DNA from 2 places in the Ralstonia sp. 25C genome. Region 1 is predicted to be linked to the other one. Evidence: riboswitches for the same ligand, from Rfam matches in the RefSeq annotation. Region 1 holds a riboswitch; the other holds the start of a gene.
The links. A riboswitch is a leader RNA that binds a small molecule or an ion and turns the genes downstream of it on or off. The one in region 1 is predicted to bind cobalamin.

Region 1 (15,895 bases):
GCTCCACAACCGAATCCGCAGGACACCCCATGAAACGATCCGCCGCAGACATCGTGCGCGAATACGGCCCCTTCCCCGATGCCAACAACGTCGGCGGCGTCACCTACGACGGCCAGCATGTCTGGTTTGCCGGTGGCGACGCGCTGGTTGAACTCGACCCTGCCAGCGGCAAAGCCTTGCGCTCCATCGACGTACCGGCCCATGCCGGCACCGCGTTCGACGGGCAGCACTTGTTCCAGATCGCCGAAGACCGCATCCACAAGATTGATCCGCAAACGGGCAAGGTGCTGGGCTCGATTCCCGCGCCGGGTGCCGGGGGCGACTCCGGCCTCGCCTGGGCCGAGGGGACGCTGTGGGTCGGCCAGTATCGCGAGCGCAAAATCCACCAGATCGACCCGGAAACTGGCGCCATCCTGCGCACCATTGAATCGAACCGCTTTGTCACCGGCGTGACCTGGGTCGACGGTGAGCTCTGGCATGGCACATGGGAAGGCGATACGGGCGAACTACGCCACATCGACCCACGCACCGGCGAAGTCCTGGAGCTGATTGACATGCCGCCGGGCGTGGGGGTGTCCGGGCTGGAATCCGACGGGGCGGATCAGTTCTTCTGTGGTGGCGGCGGCACCGGCAAGATCCGCGCGGTGCGTCGGCCCGAAAAGGCCGCAAAGGCCGCAAAAACACCGGCAAATCCCAGCGCTGAATGACCCAGTCGAGGCCCCAAAACAGCGCACGCAGACACAGCCCGCCGCCACGCGGGCTTTTTCTTTGCAGCGGGCGCGCTTGTTTGAAAACCCCATAACATTTCGCGCAAGCTCTCCTTGTACGATGGCCGCGCTCGCAATCGTCTTTCAGGAGAGACACGATGCCCTACGATGGAAACCGCGCGGCCAACTACGCCGACAGCCACGCACAGCCGAACAGCACCGGCAACTGCGCCAAGTACGTCCGCAAAGCCCTGGAATGGGGCGGCGCAGAACTCGGCCGCACGCACTACGCCAAAGACTACGGCCCCGTCCTCGAAGAGGCCGGCTTCCAGGTCATCCAGACGCCCGCCCGTAAAGGCGATGTGGTGGTGATCCAACCGGCGCCCGGCCATCCATCCGGACACATGGCCATCTATAACGGCACGGTGTGGGTGTCGGATTTCACGCAGAACGCTGGGCCGCAGGGCTTCTATCCGGGCCCGGCTTATCGTACGGCCAAGCCCGCCTATCGCATCTATCGCCACGACGATTGAGGCCCGCCATGAAGAACCGATTTTTCAGAATGCTGGCATGGATGGCGCTCGCGATCGGCATGCTGGGGGCGCACACCGCCATGGCCCAAGGCAAGGCCGCCACGCCGGAAGCCAATACCAAGGCTTTCTACGCTTGGTACCTCAAGCTGCAGGCCAAGTCGGTCTACCCGCTCACGGATAGCGGCATCACCACCTACGTATCGAAAGACACCGTAGACCGCCTGCGCGAAGCCTACCGCCGCAACGAACTGCCGGGCGACGTTGATTACTTCACCAAGGTGCAGGACTACGACGAGAAGGACTGGTCCGAGCACACCGTGGCCCGCGCGCCCATCTTGCTGGAAGACGTTGCCGTGGTGCCGGTCACCTTCGGCTCGAAGGACAAGATCAGCGTGCTGGTCTTCCTGCGCAAGCAGGGGGATGGGTGGAAGATTACGAAGGTTGAGGATACGCAGGATTTTCAATGAAGCAGTGACTAGCGGCCAAGGCCACCGGACACGCAAGGAAGCCCGCAGCAATGCGGGCTTTTTTATGCAAGGTGGCCCATGCCTTCGTCCATAACGTCTTCCCTATTCGGACAGGATCGTCATCGACCTACGCTTTCCAGGCAGCACCCTCACCTGGAGAGCCCATGAGACCGATCATCGATATTTCGCAAGTTGCAAACAACCAAGCCTTCATCAGCCTAGACCACGCCTTTGGCCTGGCTGGCCGGGTCAACCTTTACAACAACGCAACGAACGACGCCGATGCACTCCGCTACATCGACGCCATGCTCAACGTGCTCGACCGCGACGACTACGCCCGCGAGTTAATCCGCACGCGTGGTCTCAGCCAAGCGGCGGGCACCGCCCTCGCCGCGCTGGAGTACGCCCGCCACACCATTCAAGGCGATCCCCCTGCCATCGCGTTCAACAGTCAGTCCACTGCCAACCGGCTGGTTCTGACGCCCTGATGACGAGCGCCTTGCACACGGTCATGGAGACGCCCGCGACGATGCGGGCTTTCCTGTACTGGCAAATGCGAATCACTCATGCCGCTTCAAAAGCTAGTCGACAAGTTGCATCTGGAGCCGCCGCTGATCGTTTCGGCTGTGATCGTCGACCACCCGCACGTTGTACTCGCCCGCCGCGGACGGCTGCCAGAACAAGGTCTCGCCGGCTGCGGTCTTGCCAACAAAAGCATCGTTGACGAACCAGTACAGCGCATGCGCGCTGGCATCTGCCGTGGCGCTAAAGGCGATCCGCGTATCAGAAGACTGTTTGACGCGTACCGCATACACACTGCCGCGCACCGGCGAAGTGATCTGCGGCGGGTCACCCTCCACGTCCCTCGCGGCAGTGCATGCTGGGTTCTGTGGCGGCTTACGGCGCGGGATACCCGCCTGCGCAAACACCTGCTGGAGATCGGTCGGCCAAAACTCATAGATCTCCGCGTGGGTACGCTTGCCGGCATACGGCGGGCAGGCCACCTGTCCGGTTGCGTCGTCAATGACCACGGGCCGATGCACGCTGCTCACCCGAATCGGCGATACCCCGGGGATGAACCACGTCGAGCCCGTTTGCGGACACCACTGGTTAGGCAAGTCGCCGCTGGCCAGGCAGACTTGCACGCGCTTAAGGTTTGGGGGAGCGCGTCGCGCCGGCTCTGCCATGTGCGGCCGCTCAGCCTGCAACGCATCGACCATCTGGAAAAAGAGTGGCGCTGCCGCGTTGACCCCAACAAACGCGGCATTGCCGGTGTTGTCGAAATTGCCCACCCACACGACCAACACGTACGGGCCGAATCCGCCCGCCGTCCACGCATCACGAAATGCCCACGACGTGCCGGTTTTCCAGTACACGGGTAAGCGCGAAGGTTGGGCCCCACTGGTTTCGTCCGGACGCAAATGCTGGCGGAGCATATCCGTGACCATGAAGCTGGCCTCGGCACTCAACAGCCGTGTGCCCGGCACGGTCGGAGCATCGGCTCGCAAGCGAAGCTGTCTAAAGACACCGCCGTTCGCCAACATGGCATAGAGGCCGGCCATATCCTGCATGGTCACCTCCCCACCGCCCAGCACCAGTGCAAGGCCATAGTGCTGCGGGCTTGCCAGCCGGCTCACGCCCGCCCGCTGCAGCAACTGATAGAGATCAGGGTCGCGCAGCTTTGACGCCACCCACAGCGCCGGAATGTTGCGGCTACGGTTCAGCGCATCCGTTGCCGTAATGGGGCCGAGAAAGTGTCCGTCGAAATTTTCCGGCGAGTACGGCCCGAACGAGGTGGGCACATCGCGCAGCACGGTCTGCGGATGCAACACGCCCTGATCGAAACCCAGTCCATAGATGAACGGCTTGAGCGTTGAGCCTGGCGAACGGCGCGCCAGCGTCCCGTTGACCTGGCCTTGTATCGTTCGGTCGAAAAAATTGGCCGACCCGACCAGTGCCTTAACCCCCATGTCCCGCGTATCCACAAGCAGCGCGGCGACATTGCGGATGCCGCGCCCCGTATTGCGTGCCACGTAGCGGTTGATCTGGCGTTCCAGTACATGCTGCAAGTCCAGATCGATGGTCGTCACGACACGCGCATCGCGGTTGTCAGCGCCGTTCCAGTCGCCTTGTGTGCGGCGCGCCGCGAGAATCTGGTCAGCAGCATGCGGCGCCTCGAACGGCAAGGCCATCAACGGTCGCAGTGCGAACGGTAGTGCAAAGACCGGTTGCAATGCCGCGTCTTGTGGGTGACCCCGAAGCCAGCGCGCATACAGCCGGTTGCGCGCAGCGGTGAGCTGCCGATTGATCTGATCCTGCTCTGGCAGACCGCGCAACCGGCGCACCGGATCCTGCGGAATCACGGCCAGCGCCAGCGCCTCCGGCAAGGTCAGCTTGGCGACAGGTTTGTCGAAGTAAACGAGGCTGGCCGTCCCGGCTCCCTCCACATTGCGGCCATATGGCGCATCGTTCAGGTAGGCCTCGAGAATCTGCCGTTTGGAATAAAAAAGCTCCAGTTGCACAGCGCGCGCCACCTGCCTGAGCTTTCCGAGCGGCGTGCGCGTGTTGATCTGCCACAGGGAGCGCGCGAGCTGCATCGTGATGGTGGAGCCGCCCTGGGGACTGCCACCCCGCACGTAGGTCACCCAGGCTCCGCGAGCAAGCCCATAGGGGTTGAAGCCCGCGTGCCAATGGAACCAGCGGTCTTCATGCAAGAGCACTGCCTCGACCAACTGGGGCGACATTTCATCGAGGGGCACCCATAGCCGGTAGCGGTCATCCTTGGCGAGCGCGAGCCGCAAAAGCCGCCCCTGATCGTCTAGCACCGCAATTGACGAAGGTTTCCAGTCGCGCAGCGGTGGATGCGGCCAGAGCCGGCATGTGACCAGCGCCACCACAATCAGCAGCGCCCCCACAAGCCAGTTCTGCCAACGGACCACCCAGCTAACCAAGGCACGCAACACGTTACGGTGCCCTCACCACGTTGAGCGCCGAACCACCTGGCGCCTGCGCCTGCACCCGTCGGTCATACATCGACTCACCATAAGCCGGCGGCACGATGAAGCGGCCTGCGTTGGTTGCCTTGATCCGGTAGACGAACTCGCGCACGTCGGCCAAGGCGGTGCCGTAGATGACCACGCGGTCCTCCCGCACGTCTGCGTACTGCGGCTGCCAGCTCGACCCGGGCAGCCCGATTGGTGATCGCCACGGAGCCTGCGCGGCATTGGCTGCCGCATCCTGATCGCTCTGCGGCTCGCCCTCCGCCGGTTCTGTTGCAGGTGGCGGCGTGATCACCGGGTCGAACCCGCCGGGCAGCAAATCAACGATGGCCACATTGCCAAGGCTCTTGGTATCCGTGGCACGGATCTTCAGGTGCACATCCACTTCCTGGCCGAGCGTGATCTTGTCCAGCGGCTTGCCATTCGCGTCGGTGTACTCGCGGACGATCTCAAGGCCGCTCTTGATCGCCTGGGTCGGCGCCGTACGGTCATAGCCGCTCTGGCTGGTGATCTGCCATGCGGGCAGGTTGCTGCCATTGACAAAGCGCAGTTGCGACGCGGCGGCACTCCACGTTCCTGAGCGCATCGCGCCGCCTTGAACAGACGAAATGTCCTTGGCACTGCCATCTGCACGGACTTCCTCAATCGCCAGCTTGTCGAGGCCGCTGGCGTTTTGCGAAGCATAGGCTTCAAGTGCCAGGATCGTCATGGCCGACGACAGGGTGTTGAAGCGATTGTGCTGGACCGGTCCGACAAGGTTGTCCAACACGCGCGGCGACAACGCCCGCACCCGCTCGGGGAAGTGCTTGGACAACAGGTACAGCACGCTGGCATCGCGTGTCAGCGGATCCAAGTAATAGCCATAGGCATACGGCTCGTCGCGCGATGGCTTGCGCTCCAAGACTTCCTGCGGCCCGGCGATCAGTCGGCTCGCCTCCTTATCCTGCTTGAGCAATTGATACGACGCGGCCAGCCAGCCAGCAGCGAGATCGCTTTTCCATTCGTTCGGGAAGGCGTCCTGCAAGCGCTTCTGCACAGCTGCCAGGCTGTTGGTCGTGACATTCCCTTGGCGCGTGAGCAGATAGACGGCATAGGCACGCTGACGCAGTTGGTCCAGCGTGCCAAGACGCTCATCGGCTGCAAGCTGCTGGAGGTATTGCGTGCCGGCATCGAGCATCTCCTTCTGCACGGCGATGCCATGCTCGCGGGCGTCAAGCAGCACGTGCATCGTGTACGCAGACACAAATGGATCGGCATCCGGCGTTGCAGACCACACACCAAAGCCGCCCTGCGCGTTCTGTCGCGCACGCAGCACATCCAGAAACTGCGCCGTTGCCACCGCACTCGCACCGTTCGCATCAACCGGCTGAGGCGCGAGTGCATTGCGCAGCGACGGCGTGGAAATCCACTTGGAGGCGAACAACCGTGGCACCGCAGCGCTCACGACCTGTTCACTGCAGTAGTGCTGGTAGTTCACAAGATAGGACGCCAACCCTTGTGACAGCACCAGCGGCCCCGTGGACATGCTTGCCTCGCGCGCCGCATAGGCGTCGTACATCTTGCGCAAGTTCGGCAGGTTCGCCTTCTTGTCAGCATCGATACGCGCCACGTCAAGCTGCGTGCGGAAGGCTGCCGCAGGCCGGATCGATACGTCCACACTCTGCTGCGCCGACTTGCTGCCAGCGCGTGCACTAAAGGTCAGGCTGCCCGAGCCGAGGGTATCCGTGGCCTTCACGCGGAACAGCGCCACCCCTTCGTGCATGGATGCTAGCGTCAGGTTCTGCGTAGCCGGCCCGACCACTTGCAACTGCGGGCCAACTTTTAGCGTCACCGCGATCGGCATCGGCTTGTCGCCCGCGCCTGCCACGTTGTTCGCCACGCCAACGCTCACCTCGGCCTCATCGCCTGGCGCCAGTGTGGTGGGCACATTCGGCGACAACACGAAGTCGCCCCGCACAGTGGTCGCCGTCTCATAGGTACCGACCAGATCGGGCGACACCGACACCGCCATCACGCGCAGCTTGCCGTTGAAGTAGTCCGGTACGGAATAACTGAGGCGCTTGTCACCATTCACGTCAACGATGCCCGACCAGTACACCACCGGTTTGTCGCGCTTGCGCTTGAACGGATTGAGTTGTTGACCGATCGCGTCATCGGCATCACCACCCGGTGCAGCCATCGACATCAGCTTTTCGAAGTCGGGCAGGATCAGATCCAGAATCTGTGACGTGCCAACCTCCAGCATGCGTTTGCGGAAAAAGTACTTCAGCGGATCGCCCAGCTTGTAATGCGCGACCTGCAGGATGCCTTCGTCTACGGCAAACACCACCACCTTGCCTGGCCGTGAGGAATGCACATTGAACGTGACCGTCTCGCCCGGCTTGACCAACGCCGGCGCATCCACCTTCAGCCCATTGCGACGGGCATCCATGTTCACGGAGAACGGCACCACGCCATAGCTCAAGGGGCTCATGAAGATCTCGTCAGATGACGGATCCCGGATGTACTGCACGTTGATATAGCCGTTGCCCTCAAAGCCGGCCGGCACCGTGATGTGTTGCACTGAGCTGGTCGTATCGGCATGGAACCACGCTTGTGCATAGACCTTGTCGCGTTCGATCGTGATCAAGCCACTGCCCGCATACGGCGCGCGGATCGCCACCTCCACGGATTCGCCTGGCTTGTAGTCGTGCTTGCTCAGGCTGATCTGCAATTCGGTGTTGCGGTCGAGCGAGCGCGATACATTCGCCTCGCCGGTCACGAGGTATTGAATGCGGTTCACCTCCACGCGATCCGCATTGCGGATGACCAGCGCGTAGTTCCCAGGCTTGTCGGTGCGGAGCGAATAGTCCAGACCAGCGGAGGGAATCGTCAGCGGCTTCTCGTCGACGGGCACCTCCTTGAGCCGCGAATCGTACTTGTAGGCGCCGGAATCCTGCTTGGTCAGCACCGATACATAACGCAGCTCGACCAGTTGGGCGCGCAGGTCCTTCAAGTCGATTGCCTTCGCACGCGGGTCGATGGCGACGAGCTTCACCGTACGCGGGCTGCCGCGCTTGACATAGCCCAGGTCATCGACCGACTTGAAGCCGACGAGCCAGTCGTTATTCGAGACGATCCCCTGCGCGTTGGCCGCCACGTTGCGGCCGCCCTCGGCTTCGAATGTCTTGGACTGGAAGTACAGCTGATATGTGGCGTCGGCGTACTTCTTCAGGTCGAGGTCGAACTCCGCATGCCCCTTGTCATCTGTCTTGCCATCTTGCAATTGGGTCGTATAGCCCTCTCGCGCACGTCGCGCATCGAAGAATTGGTAGCCCGGCCAGCTGCGGAACGCAGGCCATGCGGGCCGCAGCGTCAGCGTTGCTGTCACACGGCGGTTGGCAGCCGGCGTGCCAAACAGGTTCTGCGCATCGACAACGCCCTTGAGTTGATCTGGTTTGACCCAGCCTTCGGCCACCTGTTGTGACAGCTTGGCCTCCACCTTCATGCGGTCGGGCAGAAACTCCTTGATCTGTACCGTGGTACTGCCAATGGGCGCATCCACAGCCTGACCGTTCTTGACGATATAGAGGTTGACGGCCCAGGTGCCCGTTGGCGCGGTCTCGGCGGGCGTGTAGTCGAGCTCGGTAAAGCCGGAGGCATCCACCGTGACCGGCTGACGCTTCACCGTCATGCCACGCGGGTCGACGATCTCCGCTTGCAGCGGAATGCCTGCCGGGCTACGGGCCCAACTGGCAGCGCGCACGATGAGGCCGACGTGGAACTGGTCACCTGGTCGATAGATACCCCGGTCGGAAAACAGATACGCCGACAGTTGCCCCTGGTTGGTCGCATTACGCTCTCCGCCCACGTCGAAGCGAGAGAAGTCCAGTTGTCGATCGTTGCTGCTGATCGGAAGGAACGACAAGTCGTCGCCCTTCTTGACCACGTACAGCTTTGGACGCTTCTCCCGCTCCAAACCCTTGAAAGTCGGGAAATGCACGACGCCATCAGCGCCCGTGGTTTGCGTGTACAGCGTCTGCCCGTTGACGGCCATCACCGACACCGATGCGGCCGCCACCGGCCGGCCAGTGCGGATCGATTGCACGAACACATCCTGGCTGCCGTCCAGCGCACGCTTGACCAGCATGCCTAGGTCTGTGACGACAATCAGACGGGTGTCGGTTGGTACTTGGCCATCACCGCCATCGCCGGCTTCAGTCTCTCCATTGCCGTCCGTACTCGCATCAGGCTGTGTATCGCTGCCAGCCTCATCCGCATCCTTGGTCTTCTTGTCGGCTGCGGGGTCATAGCCTGACAAGTGCAGTAGGAAGACGCCACGCTTGCCATTCTTCAAATACTGGCCAAGATCGATGCCCTCGTAGTGGGCCTTGCCCGGGTCGGTTTGCGGGAAGGCAAGCTTCTGCTCGAAACGCTCGACGATGTGGTCTTCACCAAAGCTGTAGCTCAGCTGAGGTCGTGCATAGGTGCCTTGGTTGAAACTCACCAGATGCTGAAGCTGGTCCGGCTTGACGCGACCGATCTCAAGCTTCATCCCGGGCAGGTTGCGAGACACCACCGAGATACGTTTGCTGCCGCTCATGGAAAGTAACGAACCATCCGCCATGAAGCGCAACAGCTTCGGGTATTCGGGCACCGTAAATACCTGCTGCACAGCCTTGCCCAGCTCGTATCCGCCGAATGACTTCAGGCCGGCATTCACGCGCACGTAAATGCGTTGCCCAGGTTGCGCGCGATATTTGAAGCTCTGCAGCGGCGCATAGTCTTCTTCCGTGGGTGTCAGTTCGAGACTGAGCGCCTGCGATTGTCGCAGCACGTCTTCGCTCACTTCCTCGGTGTTCCAGCCATATGGCGGCTCTTCGTCCCCCTGGCTGACGCCGGGTTTGCGCTTGGGCAACACCCAGGCCTTGACCAAGCCAGCCAGATCGCCGCCGCGCACCGCACCGTTCATCTCCGCCAGCAACACCTGTTCAGGCTCATAGCGGTCGTTGTCGACCAATGTTGGCGCAAGCTGGTTGACCGCCAAGCTGTACAGCCCCGGTACGCGGACAGACGTCTGCTGCGGTGCCTTGGTGCCATCGCCACTACGGATGCTGCGAACGCCTTCATCCAGCGTCAATCGAGCCGACACATCGTCGCGTGGAATATCGAGTTGCTGGGAATGCACCCACGCATTGAGCTTTGCCGCGTCGTACGTCACGCTGAAGCGCAGCGGTGTGGCCGTTTTTCCATCGCGCCCGACCAAAGCCAGCGCAACACGCTTCTCGAACTGGGCCGCATCCACTGGATAGTTGAACCGAATCGGGAAAATCGTCTTCTTGCCCGCGGCGTTTTGCGGGTCTTGATAGAACTCGCTGGTGCCGAATTGCACGTTAAACGTGGGCACATCGAAACTAAGATGGTCGTCCGCCAGCAGCACGTGCGGCGCAAAGGCCTGCGCAACGTTAAAGCTCACCTCAATATGTGCACCAATTGACCAATCAGCCGCCGGCATAAAGCGCAGCGTCCGGTCATTCAGCCATGTCCAATCGCCCTTCAAGGCGGGCTGCATTGAAATGCCGTTGCCGGCCGGCTTACCCACCACTTCGATGGGCGCGGCGGAGCGTGAGAACTCGATGTCGAGCGGATGGACGACGACCTTGGGCTTGCCTTCCTCATCCGCATAACTTGTCACGGCTGGCGCCTTGACCTTGAATGTGATGCGCTCTGGCTCGACCGGTTTGGGCCGGTGCTGATACCAGTGCCAGCCATAGGCACCGGCCACCGCCAGGGCAATCGCCGCCACCAAGCCACCGCCAAAATGCCACGGACGACGGCGGGCTGCCGCGACCATCGTCGGCATCCAAGTGGGCGCAGACCAGGCAACACTGCCGAATATCGGCCGCAATACACGCGCAATCAGCGACAGCAAAAAGCCAATGACCCGAACGGGCAATCGCAGCAAAAAGCGCAGCAAGTCCATTGTTATTGTTCCTTAATAAGAACGTGCTGCCCGAGCGGCCACGCTCCCCAATATGCCGAGCGCCCTGCTTAGCTTTGCTGGGCGCTTTTTCTTTGAATCCGTTGCAGGCGCGATTATCAGCGAGAAGCGGGCGAAAATATCCGTATGTGCGACTGCGGCAACACTGTTTGAAAAAAACACCTGCATATGCGGCATGAAAATTGGAGCAGCCAACATTGCCGTTGCTCTTTGATGTTGAATGCGCCGAAAGGACTGAGCGTCTTGGTCAGATGCCACACATCAGCGACCGCGTCTGGACGAGCTCACCCTTTCTCGGGAAAATCAAAGCCCTGCCAACGCAACCGCTGGCAGAACCGGATACCGGACACTTCAAGGGCACTATGACCGACAGCACCCCGCAAGCAGTTCAAGCCCGCGCCTCCATTCGCGGCCTCGCTGGCTCGCTCATCCGAGAAGTCGCCAACAGCGGCATGGGGCGCACCGATGTCCTGCCCTTCTGGTTTGGCGAATCCGACCAGACGACCCCCAGCTTTATCCGCGATGTGGCGGCGCGCTCGCTGAGCGAGGGCGAAACGTTCTACTCCCAGAATCTGGGCCGCCCCTACCTTCGGGAAAGCATCGCCACCTACCTTTCGGAGCTGCACGGCCGCCCCATCGGCGTGGACCGCATTGCGGCGATCAGCTCGGGCGTCACGGGGCTGATGATTGCATCGGAACTGCTACTGTCCGTGCAGGATCGCGTGGTCGCCATCACGCCGTTGTGGCCCAACGTGTGCGAGATCCCCAAGATCCTGAGCGCGCAGGTCGAGCGCGTTCCGCTCGCTGTTCGAGATGGCCGTTGGACGCTCGATCTGGATCGGCTCCTCCACGCATTGACGCCCGACACCAAGGCGTTGATCGTCAATTCGCCCAACAACCCGACCGGCTGGACCATCGACGAGCCAAGCATCACGGCCATCCTGGCGCATTGCCGCAAGCACGGCATCTGGATCCTCTGCGACGACGTGTATGAGCGGCTGGTCTACGACACCCGCCTCCGTTCAGCCCCTTCGTTCCTGAAGCGCTATGAAGACGGCGACCGCATCATCTCGGTGAACAGCTTTTCCAAGGCGTGGTCCATGACGGGCTGGCGCGCCGGCTGGATGGTTGTGCCAGAAACGCTCTCGGCAGACCTGGCCAAGGTGATCGAGTACAACTTCTCGTGCATGTTCGAGCCCGTGCAGCGCGCCGCATCGGTGGCACTCCAGCATGGCGAGCCCGAAGTCGCGCGGCTCCGGGGCATGCTGGCGCATACACGGTCGCTGCTTACAAACGCGCTGGCCGGGCTACCGGGCATTGAGGTGCCGGATGCCGGTGGCGCGATGTATGTCTTCTTCCGCCTTGCCGGCCATCACGACTCGCTGGCCCTGGCCAAGCAGCTGGTGAACGACGTGGGCCTTGGCCTCGCGCCTGGTTCGGCGTTTGGCGACGAGGGCAACGGCTGGCTGCGCTGGTGCCATGCCGTCAGCTCGGATGCCAAGCTGCTTGACGGCGTCGACCGGCTCGCCCGCTTTCTCGCTCGCTAGCAGGCCTGGCACGGCCCGGGGCCAGGGCCAGGGCCCAGGTTCACAGGCCCACCCTCATCGCGTATGATCCGGCGACGAATGATGGTGCCCTTTCAGGGTGAAACGGGAACGCGGTGCAACGCCGCGGCTGCCCCCGCAACTGTATGTGACGAGTCCACATCACGCAGGCCACTGGATGCTTCCGGGAAGGCGATGTGAGGCGATGATGCACAAGCCAGGAGACCGGCCATCACCTCTTGTCAACGTGGGATGAACCTGGGCGGGGTGTACCGGGGGATACGCAAAATGGCCTGGCCGTTCTGCTCTTGTGGTCCGATCTCGCGGCGATGACCTTGCAAAGAGGCCGTTCATGGCATCGCCGCTCCTGCGCCGTTTCGCTTCACCCTCTCGTACGCCAGCCAGTCTGCTGGCGATTCTGATTGCCTTCAATCTGCTTGCCTGGGCATGGGCGCTGACCGCCTTTGCCGGACAACCCGCGCTGCTCGGCACCGCGCTGCTGGCCTACATGTTCGGACTGCGGCATGCCGTCGATGCCGACCACATCGCCGCCATCGATAACGTCGTCCGCAAGCTGGTACAGCAAGGCCAGCGCCCCTTTGCGGTCGGGTTCTTCTTCTCCACCGGCCACTCGACGCTGATCGTGCTGGCGGTGCTCGTAGTCGTGACGGCAAGTTCCGCCATGGGCGCCCGCCTGGGCGAATTCAAAGAAGCCGGCGGCGGCATCTCGACGGCCATCTCCGCGCTCTTCCTGCTAATCATTGCGCTCACCAACCTCGTCATTCTCCGCTCGGTGTGGAAGCAATTTGTTCGCTTCAGAAGGGGCGAACCGATCCGCAATGAAGACATCGACATGCTGACGTCCGGCAACGGTTTCCTGGCGCGGCTGTTCCGCCCGATGTTCAAGCTGGTCACCAAGAGCTGGCATATGTTTCCGCTGGGGTTCCTGTTCGGCCTCGGGTTCGACACCGCGACCGAGATCGGCCTGTTCTCGATCTCGGCGGCGCAGACGCCCAAGGGTGTGCCGTTCCTGTCGGTCATGGTGTTCCCCGTGTTGTTCACCGCTGGCATGGCACTGATCGATACGCTGGACAGCATCCTGATGGTGGGCGCGTACGGCTGGGCGTTCGTCAACCCGATACGCAAGCTCTGGTACAACATCACGATCACGCTGACGTCGGTGCTGATGGCCTTCGTGATCGGCTCCATCGAGGCGCTCGGCCTGCTGGCCAACCGCCTGGGCCTGAGCGAGGGCCCGTGGGCATGGGTTGCCATGCTGAACGAGCGGCTGGCGGAGTTCGGCTATCTCGCCATCGGTCTCTTCATCCTCAGTTGGGCGCTCTCCGCAGGCATTTACAAATGGAAGGGCTACGATCGGCTGCCATCGCCGGCGCTGATGAAGGGCGACGCACCATGAGAACGCACGATCGGCATGTCTTGATGTGTACCGGCCCGCGTTGCACGGACAACACCGCCGACAACGAAAGCAGCGCGGAAGCCATGTTCAAGGTGCTGGGCCAAGCCATCGATGCGTGCGAGGGCCTGCGCGTCAAGCGCACCCGCACCCATTGCTTCGCCGTCTGCAAGCAGGGGCCCATCCTGGCGGTGTATCCGGATGGCATCTGGTATCGCAATGTCGACGCGGTCGCCATCCAGCGCATTGTCAGCGAGCATCTTGTGGGCGACTGCCCGGTCGAGCCGCTGATCTTTCATCGCCTGGGTGTTGGCGACGTTGAATCGGAGCCGGCTGTATGACGGCGCGTACCTCCCCCCGCATCGTCTTGCTCAGCCACGCCGGCACCGACCTGACCGCGCTGGCGCGTGCGCGCACCTCGTTGCCCGGCGACTTTGTGGACGTCGATGCGGTGAACCTGCAGTCCATCGACAGCGCCGAGCGCATGGACGCCCTGCTCGCCACCACCCTGCTGGAAGCTCGCGTCATTGTGGTGCGATTGCTGGGCCGTGCGAATGATGTGCCGGGCTTCGACACGCTGCGCAAGGCCGCATCGACGCGCCGCCAAGCCCTGATTGTTGTCAGCGGCACGGGCGAGCCCGACCCCGAGCTGGCGGCGCTATGCAGCGTTCCGCCGGCCTTGCAGCATGAGGGGATGGCCTACCTGCAGGCGGGCGGCGTCGGCAACATGGCACAGCTGCTGCGCTGCCTGTCTGACCGCTTGTTGATGACCGGCTTCGGCTACCTGCCGCCGGCTGCGTTGCCCGAGCACGGCATCTATCACCCCGAGCTGCCCCTCCAAGCTACGCTGGCGGACTGGACAGCGATCCGCAACCCACAGTGGCCAACGGTCGGCATTACCTTCTACCGGGCCCACTGGCTCAGCGGCAACACGCGCTTTATCGACATGCTGGTCGACATGCTGGCCGAACGTCAGCTCAACGCGCTGCCCGTCTACACCGCATCGCTGCGCGAGCTGAACACATCGGGCTTGCCCGCCGCGCTGGGGCTGTTCACGACCGAGGCGGACTGTCGAATCGACGCGCTGATCAACACCACATCGTTCGCCATGGGTGACGTGAGCGCGGACGGCCCAACGCTCCCTGGCTGGTCGGTCACGGCGCTTGGGCACATTGATGTACCGGTCATTCAGGCCATCACCAGCAGCATGACGCAGGCCCAGTGGGAAGCGTCCGAGCGCGGCCTCAATCCGCTCGATACGGCGATGAACATTGCGTTGCCCGAGTTCGACGGACGCATCATCGGCGTACCGGTCTCGTTCAAAGACACGCAGAGCGACGCACGCGGCGAGACCCACTACGTACCCTTGGCCGACCGCATGCGCCGGCTGGCCGGCATTGCAGCGCGCCAGGTGGCCCTGCGCCGCACGCCGCCGGAAAACAAGCGCGTCGCCTTCATCTTCACCAACAGCAGCAGCAAGGCCTCGCAGATCGGCAATGCGGTGGGGCTGGATGCGCCGGCCTCGCTGTTTGCGCTGCTGCATGCCATGCGCGCGCACGGCTATCGGATCGACGGCCTGCCCGAATCCAGCGATGCGCTCATCCACAACCTCATCGACCGCGGCGCCTATGACGAGGCCTACCTGAGTGCGGATCAGCTTCGGCATGCGGTTGCGACGGTGCCGGCGGCGCGCTACGCAGCGTGGTTCGACCAGTTGCCGCCGACGCTGCAGCAGCGGATGCGCGAGCGCTGGGGCGAGCCCCCGGGCAGCGCGTACGTCCACGAGGGCAAGCTCGTGTTTGCGGGCATGGAATACGGCAACGCCTTCGTCGCACTGCAACCGCCGCGCGGCTACGGCATGGATCCGGATGCGATCTATCACACGCCAGACCTGCCGCCCACGCATCACTACTACGCCCTGTATTGCTGGCTGCGCGATGAGTGGCGGGCAGACGCCATCGTCCACGTTGGCAAGCACGGCACGCTGGAATGGCTGCCCGGCAAGGGCGTCGGCATGTCGCAAGACTGCTTTCCGGATGCGCTGCTGGGCGATATGCCCATGCTCTATCCGTTCATCCTGAACGACCCAGGCGAGGGATCACAGGCCAAGCGCCGCGCGCATTCGGTGATCATCGATCACCTCACCCCGCCGATGACGACCGCAGACATGTACGGTCCGCTGGCGCAACTCACGCAACTGGTGGATGAGTACTACCAGGTTGAAATGCTCGACCCGGCCAAGCTGCCGCTG
Region 2 (15,895 bases), 740 kb from region 1:
GCCGATCTATTACGCGCATCAACGTGAAGTCGTGCGCAAGAACGGTCTGCTGGTGCCGGTCACGCCGATCACGCCCAAGGCCGATGGCGACGAGAGCGAAGTCCTGTCCGTGCGCTTCCGCACCGTGGGCGACATCAGCTGCACGTGCCCGGTGGCAAGCACGGCTGCCACGCCGGCCGAGATCATCGCCGAGACGGCCATCACCGAGATCACTGAACGCGGCGCCACACGCATGGACGACCAGACGAGCGAAGCCTCGATGGAAAAGCGCAAGAAGGAAGGGTATTTCTGATCATGAGCAACCAAACATCGCACCAAGGGCTGCTGCGCTTCATCACCGCTGGCTCCGTCGACGACGGCAAGAGCACGCTCATCGGCCGTCTGCTGTACGACAGCAAGGCCGTGCTGACCGACCAGTTGCAAGCGTTGACCAAGGCGAAGAACAAGCGCACCGCCGGTGAAGACATCGACTTTTCGCTGCTGACCGATGGCCTGGAAGCCGAGCGCGAGCAGGGCATCACGATCGACGTGGCATACCGCTATTTCTCGACCGCGCGCCGCAAGTTCATCATTGCCGACACGCCGGGTCACGAGCAGTACACGCGCAACATGGTGACGGGCGCCTCGACCGCGCACGCCGCCATCATCCTGATCGACGTCACCCGCGTGACGACCGTGGACGGCAAGGCGCAACTGCTGGCCCAGACCAAGCGCCATTCGGCCATCGTCAAGCTGCTGGAGCTGCAGCACGTGATCGTTGCCGTCAACAAGATGGACCTGATCGACTACAGCGAAGCGCGCTTCAACGAAATCCGCACTGCTTATGACGCACTGGCCGCGCAACTCGGCCTGCGTGATGTGCGTTACGTGCCGGTGTCCGCCCTGCGCGGTGACAACATCGTGCACGCCTCCGAAGCCATGCCGTGGTACCAAGGCGAGCCGCTGCTGGCGCTGCTGGAAGACCTGAAGGTGGAAGAGACAGCGCCGACCGGCGACGACGCACTGCGCTTCCCCGTGCAGCTCGTGGCACGCCAGGATGGCTCGCAGGCAGATGACTTCCGTGGCTACATGGGCCGCGTGGAAGCTGGCACCGTGCGCGTCGGCCAGGCCGTGCGCGTGCTGCCCGCCAACCGCGAAACGACGGTCGCTGAAGTGCTGACGCCGAACGGCGCGGCTGATTCTGCGGGCCCCGGCGAGACCATCACCGTGCGCCTGGCGGACGACGTGGACATCTCGCGCGGCGATACCATCGTCGCAGTGCCCACCACGGCGGCGAATGCTGCCAAGAAGCTGCACGCCGACCTGTGCTGGTTCGACGAACACGAGCTGAACCCGGCCCGCAAGTACGTGCTCAAGCACACGACCGCCACCGTGTTTGCGCGCGTGTCGGAAGTCGAGCGCGTGCTGGACGTGCATACGCTATCGCACGAAACCGGCCGCAAGCAGATTGCGCTGAATGACATCGGTACGGTCAACATTAACCTGCAGAAGCCGATCGTCTGCGATGCCTATGGCGACAACCCCGCCACCGGCGCGTTCATCCTGGTGGACGAAGCGACGCACCATACGGTGGCGGCAGGCATGATCCGTGCATTTTCCTAAAGTGAAGGGGCGCGGTAAGCTGCGCCCCGCAGGAAAAAGCAAAGGAAACTAGGCAAATGGAAGCGAAGACCCACAAGACGCTCGGCCGCGTAAGCCTGATTGGTGCGGGCCCCGGCGCCGCGGACCTCATCACGGTGCGCGGTGCACGGCTGTTGGGCGAAGCCGAGGTCGTGCTGCACGACGCCCTGGTCTCGCCCGAGGTTTTCCAGTACTGCCCGCAGGCGGTGCTGATTGCGGTCGGCAAGCGCTGCGGCAAGCGTTCGACCGCGCAGCGCTTCATCAACCGCCAGCTCGTTGATCTGGCGACCAAGTACCAGCGCGTCGTGCGTCTCAAGGGCGGTGACCCGATGCTGTTCGGTCGCGCCGACGAGGAGCTGCAGGCGCTGGAACAGGCCGGCATCGACTACGAAGTCGTGCCGGGCATTACCGCAGCGCTGGCCGCAGCCTCAGCTATTCGCCAGCCGCTGACCAAGCGCGGCGTGGCCCGCAGCGTGGCGTTTGTCACCCAAGCCAAGGCAGCGGACCCAGACACACTGCAGCCCGAAGGTGTGACGCCCGAAGCCGCTGCACAAGCCGATTCGCTCGTCTACTACATGGGCCGCGATCAGGCTGCCTCCATTGCGGCCGATTTGATCGCCCGTGGCCGTGCGCCTTCCACGCCTGCGTGGGTGGTCGAAGCTGCCACCACGCCCGAGCAACGCTCGGCGTGCTTCACGTTGCAGCAGATGGCCGATGGTGCGGCGGCCGGGTGGATCAACCCCGAGCACCCGAGCCTGTTGATGATCGGCGATGCATTTGCCGCTCGGGCCACGGCAGCGGCACCGCACGTGCCCGCCAGCGAGCGCCACGTCCTGGCCGCCTGAGCTCGGCTCAAAACGCCAGCGCCAGCTTTCCAAAGACGTTCCCGGCTTTCATCATGCGGAACGCCTCCGGTGCGTTCTGCCACGGCAGTACCTGATCGGCGATCGGGTGCAAGCCGTGCACTGCGAGCGCCCGGTTCATCGCTTCAAACGACGCCCGCGAGCCGACCGACGCAGGTCGGATCACCGCCTTGCGCGCAAAGATCTCCAACGGACTCACGCCGCCTTCACGCCCCGCCAGATAGCCGACCAGGTGAATCTGTCCGCCCACGCGCAGCGCCTTCAATGAGCGCTGTAGCGTCCCGCCGCCGCCCACTTCGATGACGTGATCGACGCCGCGGCCATCCGTGCGCGCGAGCACGGCTTTGTGCCAGTCCGGTGTGGTGCGGTAGTTGATCGTGTCGGATTCGGGCACGCCCACCATCTGTACGCGTTCCAGCTTGGCGTCGCTGCTCGATAGCACGAGAGGGCGCGCCCCGGCCATCAGCGCGAACTGCACCGCAAACATCGACACACCGCCCGTGCCTTGCACGAGCACGGTCTCGCCCGGCTGCAGGCTGCCCGCTTCGATCAGGCAATGCCATGCGGTCAGGCCGGCGCAGGGCAGGGTGGCGGCTTCGGCATCGCTCAGGTGCGGCGGCACGACCACCGCGCCGCCCGCGTCGAGGCGGATGGTGTCTGCGAGCCACCCGTCGATGGGGCCCCCGAGCATGCGGCGCGTATCGGCGTTGCGAAAATCGCCGCCATCCCAGCGCTGCCAGAACGTGCCGGCCACACGGTCGCCAAGGCGCACGCGCGTGACGCTTTTGCCCACGGCCACCACCTCGCCCACGCCGTCCGACAGCGGAATCAGCGGCAGTGGAAAGCGCGTGAAAAACGTGCCGGAGACGATCTCCAGGTCGCGGTAGTTGAGCGATGCGGCGCGGGTGCGCACGATGATTTCGTCGGGCTCGGGCGTGGGGTCGTCGCGCTCGATGGTGCGCAGGGCGTCGATGCCGTAGCCGTCGGTCAGTGCCAGAGCTTTCATGGTGTTCTCGCGATGGGAGTGAAGGAAAACGCAATGCGAAAGGGCGTCTGGCGATACTGTGGCGCGTCGCTTAAGATGAATCCAATTCAATTTGTTCAGGCTGAACATAACGATTGGGAATGTTGTCATGCTTGAAGAGATGCGTACCTTCGTGTTGCTGGCACAGACCGGGTCGATCGCCCGCGTGGCCGAGCACCTGCCGCTCACGCAGCCAGCCGTCACCAAGCAGATTCAGCGGCTGGAGCGCGCGCTCGATACCGTGTTGTTCGATCGACGCGTCAAGCCGTTCCGGCTCACGGCGGAAGGCGAGGCCGTGCTGGCACGCTGCCGCACCATCGTCGGGGAGTTCGAAGCGCTACGGGGCAGCGTGCGCGCCAGCGGCGAACCCGAGGGTGTGCTGCGCGTAGGCGTGAGCCACGCGGTGGGTGATGCCCGGTTTGCGCGGCTGCTGTCGGGGTTGCGGGAGCGCTATCCGGGCGTCTCGTTTCGGCTGAGCTGCGAGTGGGGCGGTGTGCTGCGCGAACGCCTCAAACGCGCCGAACTCGATGCGGCGCTGTGGCTGGCGCCGTCCATTGCGCGAGGTCACCACACGGATGCGGACATCCGCGTCATCGGCACCGAACCCGTGGGCCTGATTGCCGCGCCGGCACGCAAGCTGCCGCACGCGCTGTCGATGGCGCAGGTGCGGGACGAGGCCTGGGTGCTGAACCCCGCCGGCTGCGAGATGCGGGCTTGGCTGCTGGGCCGTTACGAGGCCGATCGCCTGACGCCAAACGTGGCCGCCGAGGTGCAATCCGTGCCGTTGCAGCACGCGTTGGTCGCCGAGGGGTTTGGATTGGGCTTTGCGCCTGTGCGGCTGATTGGCGCCCAGATTGCCGAGGGGGCGCTGTCCCTGCATCGGCTGGCCTCGGCGCCGGCCGAGTGGGATGTCTGCGTTCAACGTGCCCCGTCGCTTGGCCGATTGGCGCGGGTAGTGGATGCACTCGAGACGGCGCTGTCCACTGAAGCCGCTGTGGCGCGTTAATCACCTCATCCCATCTTCCGAATGCCCCTGCGATGCCGCACATCATCATTGAATACACCGCCAATGTCGAAACGGATGCGCGCATTCCGGAGTTGATGCGCGTGGTCAATGACGTCCTCATCGGCCATGCGAATGCGTTTCCCATCGGCGGCATCCGCACGCGTGCGTTGCGGCTGGAGCACTATCGGATGGCCGACGGCGCGGAAGACGATGCGTTCATCCACGTGACGTTCCGCATCAAGGCGGGGCGGCCCAAAGCGGTGACAGGGCCGGTCTGTGCGGAGATGTTCGGCGCGGTGCGTGCGCATCTTGCGGACGTGTTCGCGCGCCGCTACCTTGGGCTGACGTTGGAGCTGGTGGAGTTCGATACCCACGGCTTTCACGTCGAGAACAACGTGCATGCGCGTTTTGCGCGCATCGCCGAGCCGCAGTAAGAGATCGCTCAGCCGAGTTGGCGCACGCAGTACCCGGCGATGGCGTCAAGCACGGCGTCGTCCTCGCCAACGGCGTCCGCGCAGCGGATGGAAAGGGAGGGGTGGGTCTGCGCACACTGCGCAACCAGTGCGGGCAGATCGCGCCGCAAGTGGCCGCCCTGGCCGAAGAACACCGGCACGACCGTGACGCTCTGCGCGCCACTGGCGGCCAGATCGTTAATCGTGCCCGGCAGATCGGGCGTCATCAATTCGAGAAAGGCGAGACGAACATCGACGCCAGGTTGCTGAGCAGAGAGCCGCTCTTTCAAGCGATCAAACGGCTCGCGCCAGCGGGCATCGCGCGCGCCGTGTGCAAACAGAACGAGCGCGCGCGTGGCCATCAGTGGCGCTCCACCCAGCGCAGCGATACGAGTGCGAGCGCGAGATACAAGGCGCCAGGCACGATCGCGGTAAAGATGGCCGGCCACGTATTGAGCAGGCCGACGTGTGAAAACAGGTTGTTCACCAACTGGAACGACAGGCCCAGCATGATGCCGCCGAACACCTTCAGGCCGACCGCGCCGGCACGCGCATGTAGGTACGCAAAGGGCAGGGCCAAGGCCATCATCACCAGCACGGTGAAGGGGTAGACCACCTTCTTCCACAGGGCGATTTCGTAGCGCTGCGTGTCCTGCTTGTTGTCGCGCAGGTGGCGGATGTACTGGAACAGGTCGAGCGTGGCCATGCGGTCAGGCGTCACCATCAGCACCGACAAGATCTGCGGCGTAAGCTCGGAGCGCATCTCCTGCTGCGGCAGCTTGACCTGCTCGCCACGGAAATCGGGGGCCAGTGCATCGGGCGCGCCCGGCACGGCCTGGACCGTGTCTTGCGGCGTCACCGAGCCAGCTTTGCGCGGGAATTCGATGAAATGCGTCTCGGTGACGTCGCTCAATTGCCAGTTCTGGTGGCCTTGATAGCGCGCCTGCTGCGCCACCCGAATCGAACTCAGTCGATAGTCCGCATCGAATTCATAGATGCGCAAGCCCTTGATGGACTGATCCGGCTGCAGGCTGCCCACGTTGACGAAGCGCGTGACTTCACCGCCGCTGCCGTCCGGCTTGGCGGGGCCGCGGTCCTTCACCCACACGCCAGAGCGGAAGCCCGCCGACACCGTCGCGCCCAGCGCTTCCAGGCGGACCTTCTGCGCGTATTCCTCCGCCTTCGGGCCAATGAATTCACCAAAAATGTACGTCACCAGTGCCAGCGGCAGCGCAATCTTGAACAGCGACAGCAGCGCGCGTTTGGTGTCGAGCCCCGCCACGCGAAAGATCGTGAACTCCGACTGGCTCGCCATCTGCGAGAACACGTAGATGGCGCTGATGAGCGCCGCCACCGGAATCACCTCATACACGCGCGTCGGCGCTTGCAGCATCACGTGGAAGAAGGCGATCAGCGTGGTGTAGCGTCCGACCACCGAGCCCAGTTCGCCCAGCATGTCGAAGAAGATGAACAGCGCCAGCACCGCAAACAGGATGAAGACGAACACGCCGTAGATCTGGCGCGCGAAGTACTTCTCGTAGACCGGCATCTTCATCACGCACCCGCCTTGGTTTGTGCCGAACGGGGTGCAAAGCCCAGCAGGGCGAAGATGCCCTTCAGGCCCGCCGCGCTGTAATGGCGGAAGCGGAACAGCAGCATCGCGCAGATGAATGCCGCCAAGTGGATTGGCCACCAGGCCATGAACACGTTCATCTTGCCCTGCGAAACCCACGCCTGCGACAGGTTCAGCAGGTTCGAATACGTCAGGTAGATCAGTACGGCAAAGATCATGGGCGTGTAACGACCCAGACGCGGGTTGACGTACGCCAGCGGAATGGCGATCAGCACGAAGTTCAGCGCCAGCAGGGGCAGGCCGATCCGCCAGACCAGTTCACCAAGGTTTTCGGGTGTCGGATTGGAGAGCAGGTCCGCCGTCGAGCGGCTCTTGGTCGGCAGGTTGGCGTCGGTCTGTGGCGGCTTGTTGGCCACCTTGACACCGTATTTGTCGAATTCGACGATGCGGTAGTCCAGCTTGCCGGGCGTGCCTTCATAGCGGCGGCCCTTGTCGAGCACCACGAAGCGATCGCCGTTGGGCGTGGTCGTGAACTCGCCCGTCTTGGCCAGCGCCACGCCGATCTTGTCTTGTTCCGCGTTGGCGACGAACAGGTTGCGGGCGTGCTTCATGCCGCTATCGACGCCTTCGATGAACAGCACGTAGTTGCCGTGCGCGGGCTCGATGAAGCGGCCGGCGGAGATCATCGACAGCACGTCGCGCTGCTCGAAGCGGTCTCGGAACAGCGCGCTCTGCTGGTTGGCCCACGGCCAGCCGAACAGCGCCAGCAGCGCCACCAGCACGATGAACGGCAGCGAGAAGCGCAGCACCGGGCGGATGAAATCGGTCAGGCTGATACCCGAGGTGAACCACACCACCATCTCGGAGTCCTTGTACCAGCGCGTGAGCACCAGCAGTACCGAGATGAACAGCGTGGCGCACAAGAGAATCGCAAGATAGCCCAGCGAGGCCAGGCCGATGAGGAGCAGGACGTCGTTCGGGTTGGCCTCGCCGTTGGCGGCCATGCCGAGAATGCGGATCACCAGAGTGGTCAGCATGAACGTCAGCAGCACGAGGAAGACGGCGCCGGCGGTGAAGGACAGCTCGCGTCGCAGGGCTTGTTCGAAAATCATGCGGATGCTGGAAGGGAGGGCGAGGTCTAGACCCAGGTTGGGACCGCAGTTGGGACGATAGGTGCCCCATCTGGGTTCCATCGGAGCCCCCGCGCAAAATCGCGGATAATGTGGGCTTTCGTTGACTCGCCTCATAGAGAGAAGCGCGATGGAATTTAGCACAAAAGCCCTGGACTGGGCCAAAGCGGGCGCCCTGGCGGCCAAGAGCGATTGCCTCGTGATCGGTCTGTTCGAGTCGCAGACCCTGGCCGGCGCCGCCAAGGCGCTGGACGTGGCCACCAAGGGCCTGGTCACCCGCCTGATCAAGCTGGGCGACTTTGAAGGCAAGCGCGGCACGTCGCTGCTGCTGCACGAAGTGGCCGGCGTGGGCGCCGCCCGCGTGCTGCTGGTCGGCCTCGGCAAGGAAGCTGACTTCACCGACCGCGCCTACGCCGAAGCCGTGCGCACCGCACTGCGCGCGCTGGCCGGCACCAAGGCCGCCAACGTGACGTGGACGCTCACCGAGCATGCCGCGCGCGACAAGGACACCGCCTGGGCCGTGCTGACCGCCGTCACGCTCATCCGCGAAACCAGCTACCGCTTTATCGAGCGCCATCCTGAGCTCAAGAGCAAGCGCGACAAGAATGGTGCCTCCAACGGCCTGCGCAAGGTCGTGCTGGCCGTGTCGGCAGCCGATGCCAAGGCTGCCAGCGTGGCCGCCGCCCGCGGCACCGCCATCGCCAACGGCATGGACCTGACGCGTGACCTGGGCAACCTGCCGTCCAACATCTGCACGCCGACGTACCTGGCCAACACCGCTCGCCAGATCGCCAAGGAATTCAAGCTCAAGGTCGAAGTGCTCGGCCGCAAGCAGATCGAAGCCCTGAAGATGGGCGCCTTCCTGGCCGTGACCAAGGGCAGCGAAGAGCCGCCGCAGTTTATCGTGCTGCGCTACGAAGGTGGCCCGGCCAAGCAGGCGCCGGTGGTGCTGGTCGGCAAGGGCATCACGTTTGATACCGGTGGCATCTCGCTCAAGCCCGGCGAGGGCATGGACGAGATGAAGTACGACATGTGCGGCGCGGCCTCGGTGCTGGGCACGCTGCGTGCCGTGGCCGAGATGGGTCTCAAGCAGAACGTCATCGCTGTGGTGCCGACCTGCGAGAACATGCCGAGCGGTGTCGCCACTAAGCCGGGCGACGTGGTCACCAGCATGTCGGGCCAGACCATCGAAATCCTGAATACCGACGCCGAAGGCCGCCTGATCCTGTGCGACGCGCTCACCTACGTGGAGCGCTTCAAGCCGGCCGTGGTGATCGACGTGGCCACGCTCACGGGCGCCTGCATCATCGCGCTGGGCCACATCAATACGGGCATGTACGCCCGCAGCGATGCGCTCGCGGATTCGTTGATCGCAGCGGGCAAGCAATCGCTCGACACCGCCTGGCGCATGCCTCTGGACGAGGAGTACCAGGAACAGCTCAAGTCGAACTTTGCCGACATGGGCAACATCGGCGGCCGCCCGGCCGGCAGCGTAACGGCCGCCTGCTTCCTGGCGCGCTTTACCGAGAAGTACGACTGGGCCCACCTCGACATTGCCGGCACCGCCTGGAAGAGCGGCGCGGCCAAGGGCGCCACCGGCCGCCCGGTGCCGCTGCTGACGCGCTTCCTGATGGACCGCGGTTGATTCATCCGAGGCTAAGCACCGTATGACCCGCGTCGATTTCCACAGCAACGTGCCCGGCAAGCTGGCCTACGCCTGCCGGCTCGTGCGCAAGGCTTACGGCGCGGGCCAGAAAGTCATCGTGGTGGGCGATCAAGCGGCGCTGCAAGCGTTCGACACGCAGTTGTGGACCTTCAGTCAGCTCGATTTCCTGCCGCATTGTGGCCTCCGGCACCCGCTGGCCGACCAGACCCCCATCCTGTTGGCCGACGTTTCCGAGCCGCTGGACGACGCCCCGCATCACGACATCCTCGTCAATCTGTCGAGCGAGCCGCCGCCGCTGTTTGCGCGCTTCGAGCGGCTGATCGAAATCGTGGGTGACGACGATGCAGACCGCGCCGCCGCACGAGACCGCTTCCGCTTCTACCGCGACCGGGGCTATCCGATTCAACACCACGACGTGGGGCGCGCATGAACGATCCCAAATCGCACGCGGACAACAACATCCCCGTTCTGACGGAAATCGTCGACCTGGATGACGCTGCGCCCGTGGCCGCGCCTGCTGCAGCACCGCCTGCGCACGTCCAATCCACTGATGTGGTTCCGCCCCTGCTGCGCGAGCAAGGCTTGGCGCCGACCTCCACCATGCCGCCGTCGGGCACGGACGCTGCGCGCGTGATGGGCCATGTGATGTGGCGCTTCCAGACCGAATGGCCGGTGCTGATCGAAACGCAATGCCGCGAGGCGCTGGAGTCGCGCCTGTCGCTGCTGACCGAGCAACTGGCGGCGGACCTCACCCGCACGCTGGAAGCACGCTTGATGGAGTGGCTTGGCGCCGCGCTGGAAGACGCGCTCTCGACGCAACGGCACACGCCGCAGCGCTGACACCATTCCCGGCTATCATGCCGCGCACGGCGGCAGGGATGTCTCCACGTGCACCGCGATGCAACCTGCCGCGGGGTGTCGTGGTCTATCTCCCCACGCGCTACGCCGACCCGGTCATCGGGCACGAACACTTAACCTGACCCCCGGATTCATGCTCATCCATCCGCAATTCGACCCTGTCGCCCTGCATCTCGGGCCGCTCGCCATCCGTTGGTACGGCCTGATGTATCTGGCGGCATTCATCATGTTCCTGTGGTTCGGCCGGCTGCGCACGCGCCAGCCGCATATCGCCGCCGAAGGCTGGACCAGCCGCGATCTCGACGACATGCTGTTCTACGGTGTGCTCGGTGTGATCCTGGGCGGGCGCTTGGGTTACGTGCTGTTCTACAAGGCCGATTGGTACCTCGCCCACCCGCTCGACATCTTCAAAGTGTGGGAGGGCGGCATGGCCTTCCACGGCGGCTTCCTCGGGGTGGTCATTGCGATGATGGTGTACGCACGCATGCGCGGCCGCTCCTGGATGCAGGTGACGGACTTCATCGCGCCGATGGTGCCGTGCGGCCTCGCAGCGGGGCGCCTGGGCAACTTCATCAACGGCGAGCTGTGGGGGCGTGTGTCCTCGCCCAACCTGCCGTGGGCCATGATGTTCCCGCAGGCCCAGGGCGAAGATCGCGAGTGGCTGCTTTCGCACGCGCAGCAGGCGGTCACGAGTGGTCTGCAGGCCGTGTTTGACCAATACCACATGCTGCCGCGCCATCCGTCGCAGCTCTACCAGTTCGCGGGCGAGGGCGTACTGTTCTTCATTCTGCTGTGGCTGTATGCGCGCAAGCCCCGGCCGATGGGTGCGGTGTCGGGCGCGTTTCTGCTCGGCTACGGCGTGTTCCGTTTCGCCGCTGAATTTGCACGTGAGCCGGACAACTTCCTCGGCCTGCTGGCGGCAAACCTGTCGATGGGCCAGTGGCTTTCTTTGCCGATGATCCTGGCGGGTATAGCGATGCTGGTGTGGGCCTACCGACGCGCCCGCGGCAACGGCACAAACGCGCAGGCACACGCCTGACGCGGCATCGACGCAAAGAAAAAGCCACCGGGTTCGGTGGCTTTTTTCATGAGCGCGTGGCCGCTTACTTCAGCATTTGCACTGCGCCGGACACCGTCACCGTCACCTGCGCCTTACCGCCCTCGATGGGCACCGGGGCCGAATCAAACGACGCGGGCGCCGCTGCCATCCGCGCCATCATCGGGCGTGGGCCCGGGTTGTTGCTGCCCTCGCTCACGTGGACGTCGCGGATCGTATAGCTCGTGTAGCCGAACAGCTTGGTGGTCGCCAGCGCCTTGTCGCGGAAGGCGCTCACCGCTTGGTCGATCAGCTTGGCCTCAGCCGCCGTGCGCGCCTCGCGCGAGAGCGTGAAGTTCACGTTCTGCACCTGCATCTGGTTGGCCAGTTGGCCCGCCAGCTTGGAGGCCGCGGCAAAGTCCTTCGACGTGATGCGCACTTCCGCGCGTCCGCGCCAGACGCTGATCTTGCCGTTGCGATCGGTGTTGGGGTAGATGTTGAAGCCGCCGGTTTCCGCCTGCACGCCCGACGTCCGCTTGGCCTGGGCGATGACGTCGTCCGCCTTGCGCGACAGCGCGGTGGAGATCGCGCCAGGGTCCGCGCCTTCCTGCTCAGCGCCCAGCGTGAGGGTGACGGTGTCGGTGGGCACTTCTGCCACGGCCTGCGCGTCCAGTGACAGTACGCCTGAATGCGCGCCCGAATGATTCGTCTCCGGTGCGGCTTGTGCGAAAGCAGTCGTCATCATTGCGGTCCCCAAAATAGTCGCGGCCAAGACGGATTTCATTGTGTTCTCCCAGAAAGGCAATGTGATGCGTCTGACCGGCGCCTAGGCGCATCGTTCATCACGTTTGTAACAAAACCAATCGCGGGTGGGCGATTCACTCGGGATCACGCATCAATTTGGTGGTGATGTAGCGCCACTGCGCTGGTGTGACCGGCGTGATCGACAAGCGGTTGCCGCGCTGGAGCACCGTCATGTCGGCGAGCGGCTCCTGCGCGCGCAGTGTGGGCAGGTCGATCAGCGCGCATTTGCGCACGAACTTCACGTCGACGAGCATCCAGCGCGGCGCTTCAGGTTTGGATGCTGGATCGTGGTAGTGGCTCTTCGCGTCGAACTGGGTGGGGTCGGGGTAGCTGGTGGAGCAAACTTCCGCCAACCCCGCGATGCCCGGCTGCGGGCATGAGGAGTGATAGAACAGCACGCCGTCGCCGATGCGCATGCGGTCGCGCATGAAGTTGCGTGCTTGATAATTGCGCACGCCGGTCCAGGGCAGGGTGCCTTCGGTTTGCAGCGTGTCGATGCTGGCCTCGTCAGGCTCGGACTTCATCAACCAGTATTGGGCGGCCATCGGCTGGGGTGTACGGGCGGCGTACGGAAGTGACGGTGTGCGCAGCATAGCAACACCGCTAGGGCCTTGCCATTGGCGACGCGGGACACCCATACGCAACGGCAGCGCGCAAAGAAAAAGGCGGTAGCGCACGTACATGCACTACCGCCTTTGTTGGGTCCCCACCTTGGCCGCTAGACCCGCATCCTGAACCCAAGTGAGGTTCAGAGTGGCAGCGGAAGCCGCATTTTGGGTACATCACCGGCACAGGGAGCACACGACTTGCGTCGCACGCTATGCGCTGGAAGACGCGCTCGCCCACACGGCATATCCCGCACCAAGCAAATGCTTATCGGTTCAAGGAATTAATGGCCATGGCGAACCAGGCAGGGAAACTGTCAGACGCATCACCACGGGTGGCCATGATGATGCGTCTGAGAGATTCATTGCAGGCAACCGGTTTGCTGACCCTGTAGCCGCTAAAGCCTTATGTTATAAGGGTTTGCGGGAGCTGGCCGGTAGCCATTGGGTGACACTATACACCCCTTCGCATCCGAACCCAAGCCCGGATGCGATCCGGTTACAAAGACGTTGTGTTGCGTCAATCGTGGGGTGAAAGGCCGCTTAAATGGCTTCTCCGTACTGGCGCAGGGCCTCGTCGGCGCGGGCATTCAGTTCGACTAGTTTTGAGCGGATGGAGTCGATCGGCAGGGCGGCATCGGAGGCGGCCTGGCGCTGCATCGAGAGCAGATCCGATGCGATGCTGATAGCGGCCATGACGGCGATGCGTTCGATGCCCTTGGTGTTCGAGCCGTTCTTGATGCGCGTCATCTGGTTGTCGACCATGGCGGCGGCTTCACGCAGCGCGGCTTCGTTGTCGGCAGAGACGGCAAACTTGTAGGCCTGCCCGGCGATGTTCACTTCAATTTGCTTGCTGCTCATGCTCAGGACTCCGAGTGCGGGGCGGGGGCGGGCGTCGTGTCTTCGGCGCCGGCGGCCTGGCCGAGGAGGTCAAGCTGGCGGGCATCGGTGGCCGTGGGCAGCTTGTCGAGAATCGATTGGATGCGCAGTTGCGCTTCTTCGATCTTGGCATTGAGCACGCTGCGATCGGCGACCATGGCGTCGCGCTCGGTCTTGGAGACTTCGGCTTCTGCGGTCAGCCGCTCGACTTCTGCGCGCAGGCGCTGGTTCTCGGCGGCAAGCGCATCGGCGTGACGGAGCACGCGCGCGAACTTGTCGGCAAGGTGTTCGAGTTCGTTCAGCATTGGGTGTCAATCAGAATCGAGTGGGGGGATTTTAGCCGATCGTTGCTGTTGCGCCTGTCCTCCATATGGATGCGCGAAGCGAGGCGGTAACGGGGTGACGGGATAAACACAACGCGCGGCCGGGCTGTTGGGTAGACCTTTTCCGGTAAACTGCCCGGCGTCCTGGTGCCCGCAGCACCATCTGCAGTTAAACGGGAAGCAGGGAGCGCCCACCCCAAGTGACGCGCCAACCTGCGCTGCCCCCGCAACGGTAAGCGAATGTCGCGTGTGCCCGCCATCTCTCGCAAGAAGAGGAGGGCGCCGCGCGGACTGTCCAGACAGCCACTGTTCCTTCGGGAATGGGAAGGCGGACAGGCCGCTTCGCCAGCCCGGATACCGGCCAGGACGGTGGATCTCAAAGAACCGGTTCACGATCCTACTGCGCGGCCCGATCTTGGCCCTGCGATGCTCGCCGTACTCATGTACGGCTGCGCTTCTCGGGCCAATCTCGGACCGCTCGCGACGGATCATGAACCGGTTCTGAGCCGATGTGTGACCTGGGAGGGAACCGCATCGAGATCCTGCTGCCAACGACCTGCGGGGGAACGGGTCCGGCTGACGCTTCTTTCTTTTCAACATGAGCTTGATAACAAAGCGGCCACTCTGGAAGACCCAGACGGCCACGCGCGCGCTTGCCAGCGCGCTGACGGGGGTTCTGGCGGGTGCGGTTGCGCCGGCCCTGGCACAAACCAATACGCAGACAACGACCACGCCAGTGGGTGAACTCAATCCGACGGTGGTGACTGCGTCACGGAGCGAGCAGCGCTTGTCCGACGCGCTGCCGCACACCACGGTCATCAGCCGTGCGGACATCGAGCGTTCGCAAGCACCCGATGCCGTAACGCTGTTGCGCCGCGAGGCCGGCGTCGAGATTGCGCAGAGCGGCGGCCCGGGCGCCACTGCCAGCCTCTTCATGCGCGGCGCAAGTTCCAACCAAACGCTGATTCTGATTGACGGCGTGCGCGTGAGTTCCGGCACGTCGGGCAATGCGCAGATCGATCAGCTGATGGCCGACCAGATCGACCATATCGAGGTCGTGCGCGGTAACGTGTCGGCGCTCTATGGCTCGGACGCGATCGGTGGCGTGGTGCAGATCTTCACGCGCAACGGCCGTGGGCACGCGCCGCTGGCCAATGCCGAGATCGAGTACGGCGCGCGCAACACCAAGCGTGCGCAGGCGGGCATCAGCGGCTCGCTGGGCGAGGGCGGCGATACGTCGTTTGCGGTGTCGGTGTCGGAGTTCAAGACCAATGGGTTCTCGACCATGAACCCGCAGCAGGCACCCAATGCCAACCCGAACGACAACCCTTACACGAACAAGAGCGTGTCGGCGCAGCTGTCGCATCGGTTCTCGGCGGACTGGCAGGCAGGGGTGACGTACTTCCAGACCTGGGGCGATGTCAGCTATGACAACGCCTTTGGTGTGCCGAGCGACATCAATACGTCGCACAACGTGGTGCGTTCGATGTCGGCGTTTGTGGACGGCAAGATCACGCCGGACTGGAAGACGCGTGTGACCCTGTCGCAGGGCGATGACCGCAACTTGAACTTCACCAACGGCGTACTGCAGACGCCGGCGCGCTTCAACACGCGCAACCAGACGGCGAGCTGGCAGAACGACTGGGCGTTCCTGCCCAACCAATTGCTGAAGATTGGTCTGGAGCATCAGCAAACCAGCATCGACAGTGATGCTTACGACGTGGCGACGCGCAATGTCGATTCGGCTTACGTTGGCTACGAAGGCAAGTTCGGCCCGCACCAGTTGCAGTTGAACGTGCGGCGTGATCGCTACTCGGATTTCGGCGGCGCCAACAGCTACTACGCGGGTTACGGCTTTTCGTTCAACCCGCAGTGGAAGGCCGTGGCGAGTGTGAGCAATGCTTTCCGCGCGCCGAGCTTCAACGAGCTGTACTACCCGTTCTTCGGTAACCCGAACGTGCAGCCGGAGAAAGCACGCTCGGTGGAAGGCGGTATTGAATACAGCAGCGCGATCGGCCTGGTGCGTGTGACGGCGTTTGAAACCGACTACAGCAAC

Region 2: another riboswitch for cobalamin. It lies ahead of ACS7SF_RS04395 (TonB-dependent receptor domain-containing protein); the one in region 1 lies ahead of ACS7SF_RS00975 (HoxN/HupN/NixA family nickel/cobalt transporter).

What each region holds. Positions count from the first base shown of each region.
Region 1 is NZ_CP196737.1:208,071-223,965, forward strand. Features, by position in the region: gene ACS7SF_RS00935 (Vgb family protein) at 30-707, shown strand; gene ACS7SF_RS00940 (NlpC/P60 family protein) at 866-1,240, shown strand; gene ACS7SF_RS00945 (DUF3828 domain-containing protein) at 1,249-1,707, shown strand; gene ACS7SF_RS00950 (hypothetical protein) at 1,872-2,195, shown strand; gene pbpC (penicillin-binding protein 1C) at 2,289-4,670, opposite strand; gene ACS7SF_RS00960 (alpha-2-macroglobulin family protein) at 4,672-10,668, opposite strand; gene ACS7SF_RS00965 (hypothetical protein) at 10,721-10,900, shown strand; gene ACS7SF_RS00970 (pyridoxal phosphate-dependent aminotransferase) at 11,049-12,233, shown strand; cobalamin riboswitch at 12,299-12,478, shown strand; gene ACS7SF_RS00975 (HoxN/HupN/NixA family nickel/cobalt transporter) at 12,583-13,647, shown strand; gene ACS7SF_RS00980 ((2Fe-2S) ferredoxin domain-containing protein) at 13,644-13,985, shown strand; gene ACS7SF_RS00985 (cobaltochelatase subunit CobN) at 13,982-15,895, shown strand, end outside.
Region 2 is NZ_CP196737.1:946,035-961,929, reverse strand. Features, by position in the region: gene cysD (sulfate adenylyltransferase subunit CysD) at 1-292, shown strand, start outside; gene ACS7SF_RS04480 (sulfate adenylyltransferase subunit 1) at 295-1,602, shown strand; gene cobA (uroporphyrinogen-III C-methyltransferase) at 1,659-2,465, shown strand; gene ACS7SF_RS04470 (zinc-dependent alcohol dehydrogenase family protein) at 2,473-3,489, opposite strand; gene ACS7SF_RS04465 (LysR family transcriptional regulator) at 3,617-4,513, shown strand; gene ACS7SF_RS04460 (5-carboxymethyl-2-hydroxymuconate Delta-isomerase) at 4,546-4,947, shown strand; gene ACS7SF_RS04455 (sirohydrochlorin chelatase) at 4,956-5,327, opposite strand; gene lptG (LPS export ABC transporter permease LptG) at 5,327-6,520, opposite strand; gene lptF (LPS export ABC transporter permease LptF) at 6,520-7,650, opposite strand; gene ACS7SF_RS04440 (leucyl aminopeptidase) at 7,799-9,313, shown strand; gene ACS7SF_RS04435 (DNA polymerase III subunit chi) at 9,336-9,764, shown strand; gene ACS7SF_RS04430 (DUF2486 family protein) at 9,761-10,174, shown strand; gene lgt (prolipoprotein diacylglyceryl transferase) at 10,326-11,231, shown strand; gene ACS7SF_RS04420 (SIMPL domain-containing protein) at 11,296-12,012, opposite strand; gene ACS7SF_RS04415 (EVE domain-containing protein) at 12,107-12,577, opposite strand; RNA gene ssrS (6S RNA) at 12,732-12,952, opposite strand; gene ACS7SF_RS04405 (cell division protein ZapA) at 13,181-13,498, opposite strand; gene ACS7SF_RS04400 (hypothetical protein) at 13,501-13,821, opposite strand; cobalamin riboswitch at 13,968-14,219, shown strand; gene ACS7SF_RS04395 (TonB-dependent receptor domain-containing protein) at 14,438-15,895, shown strand, end outside.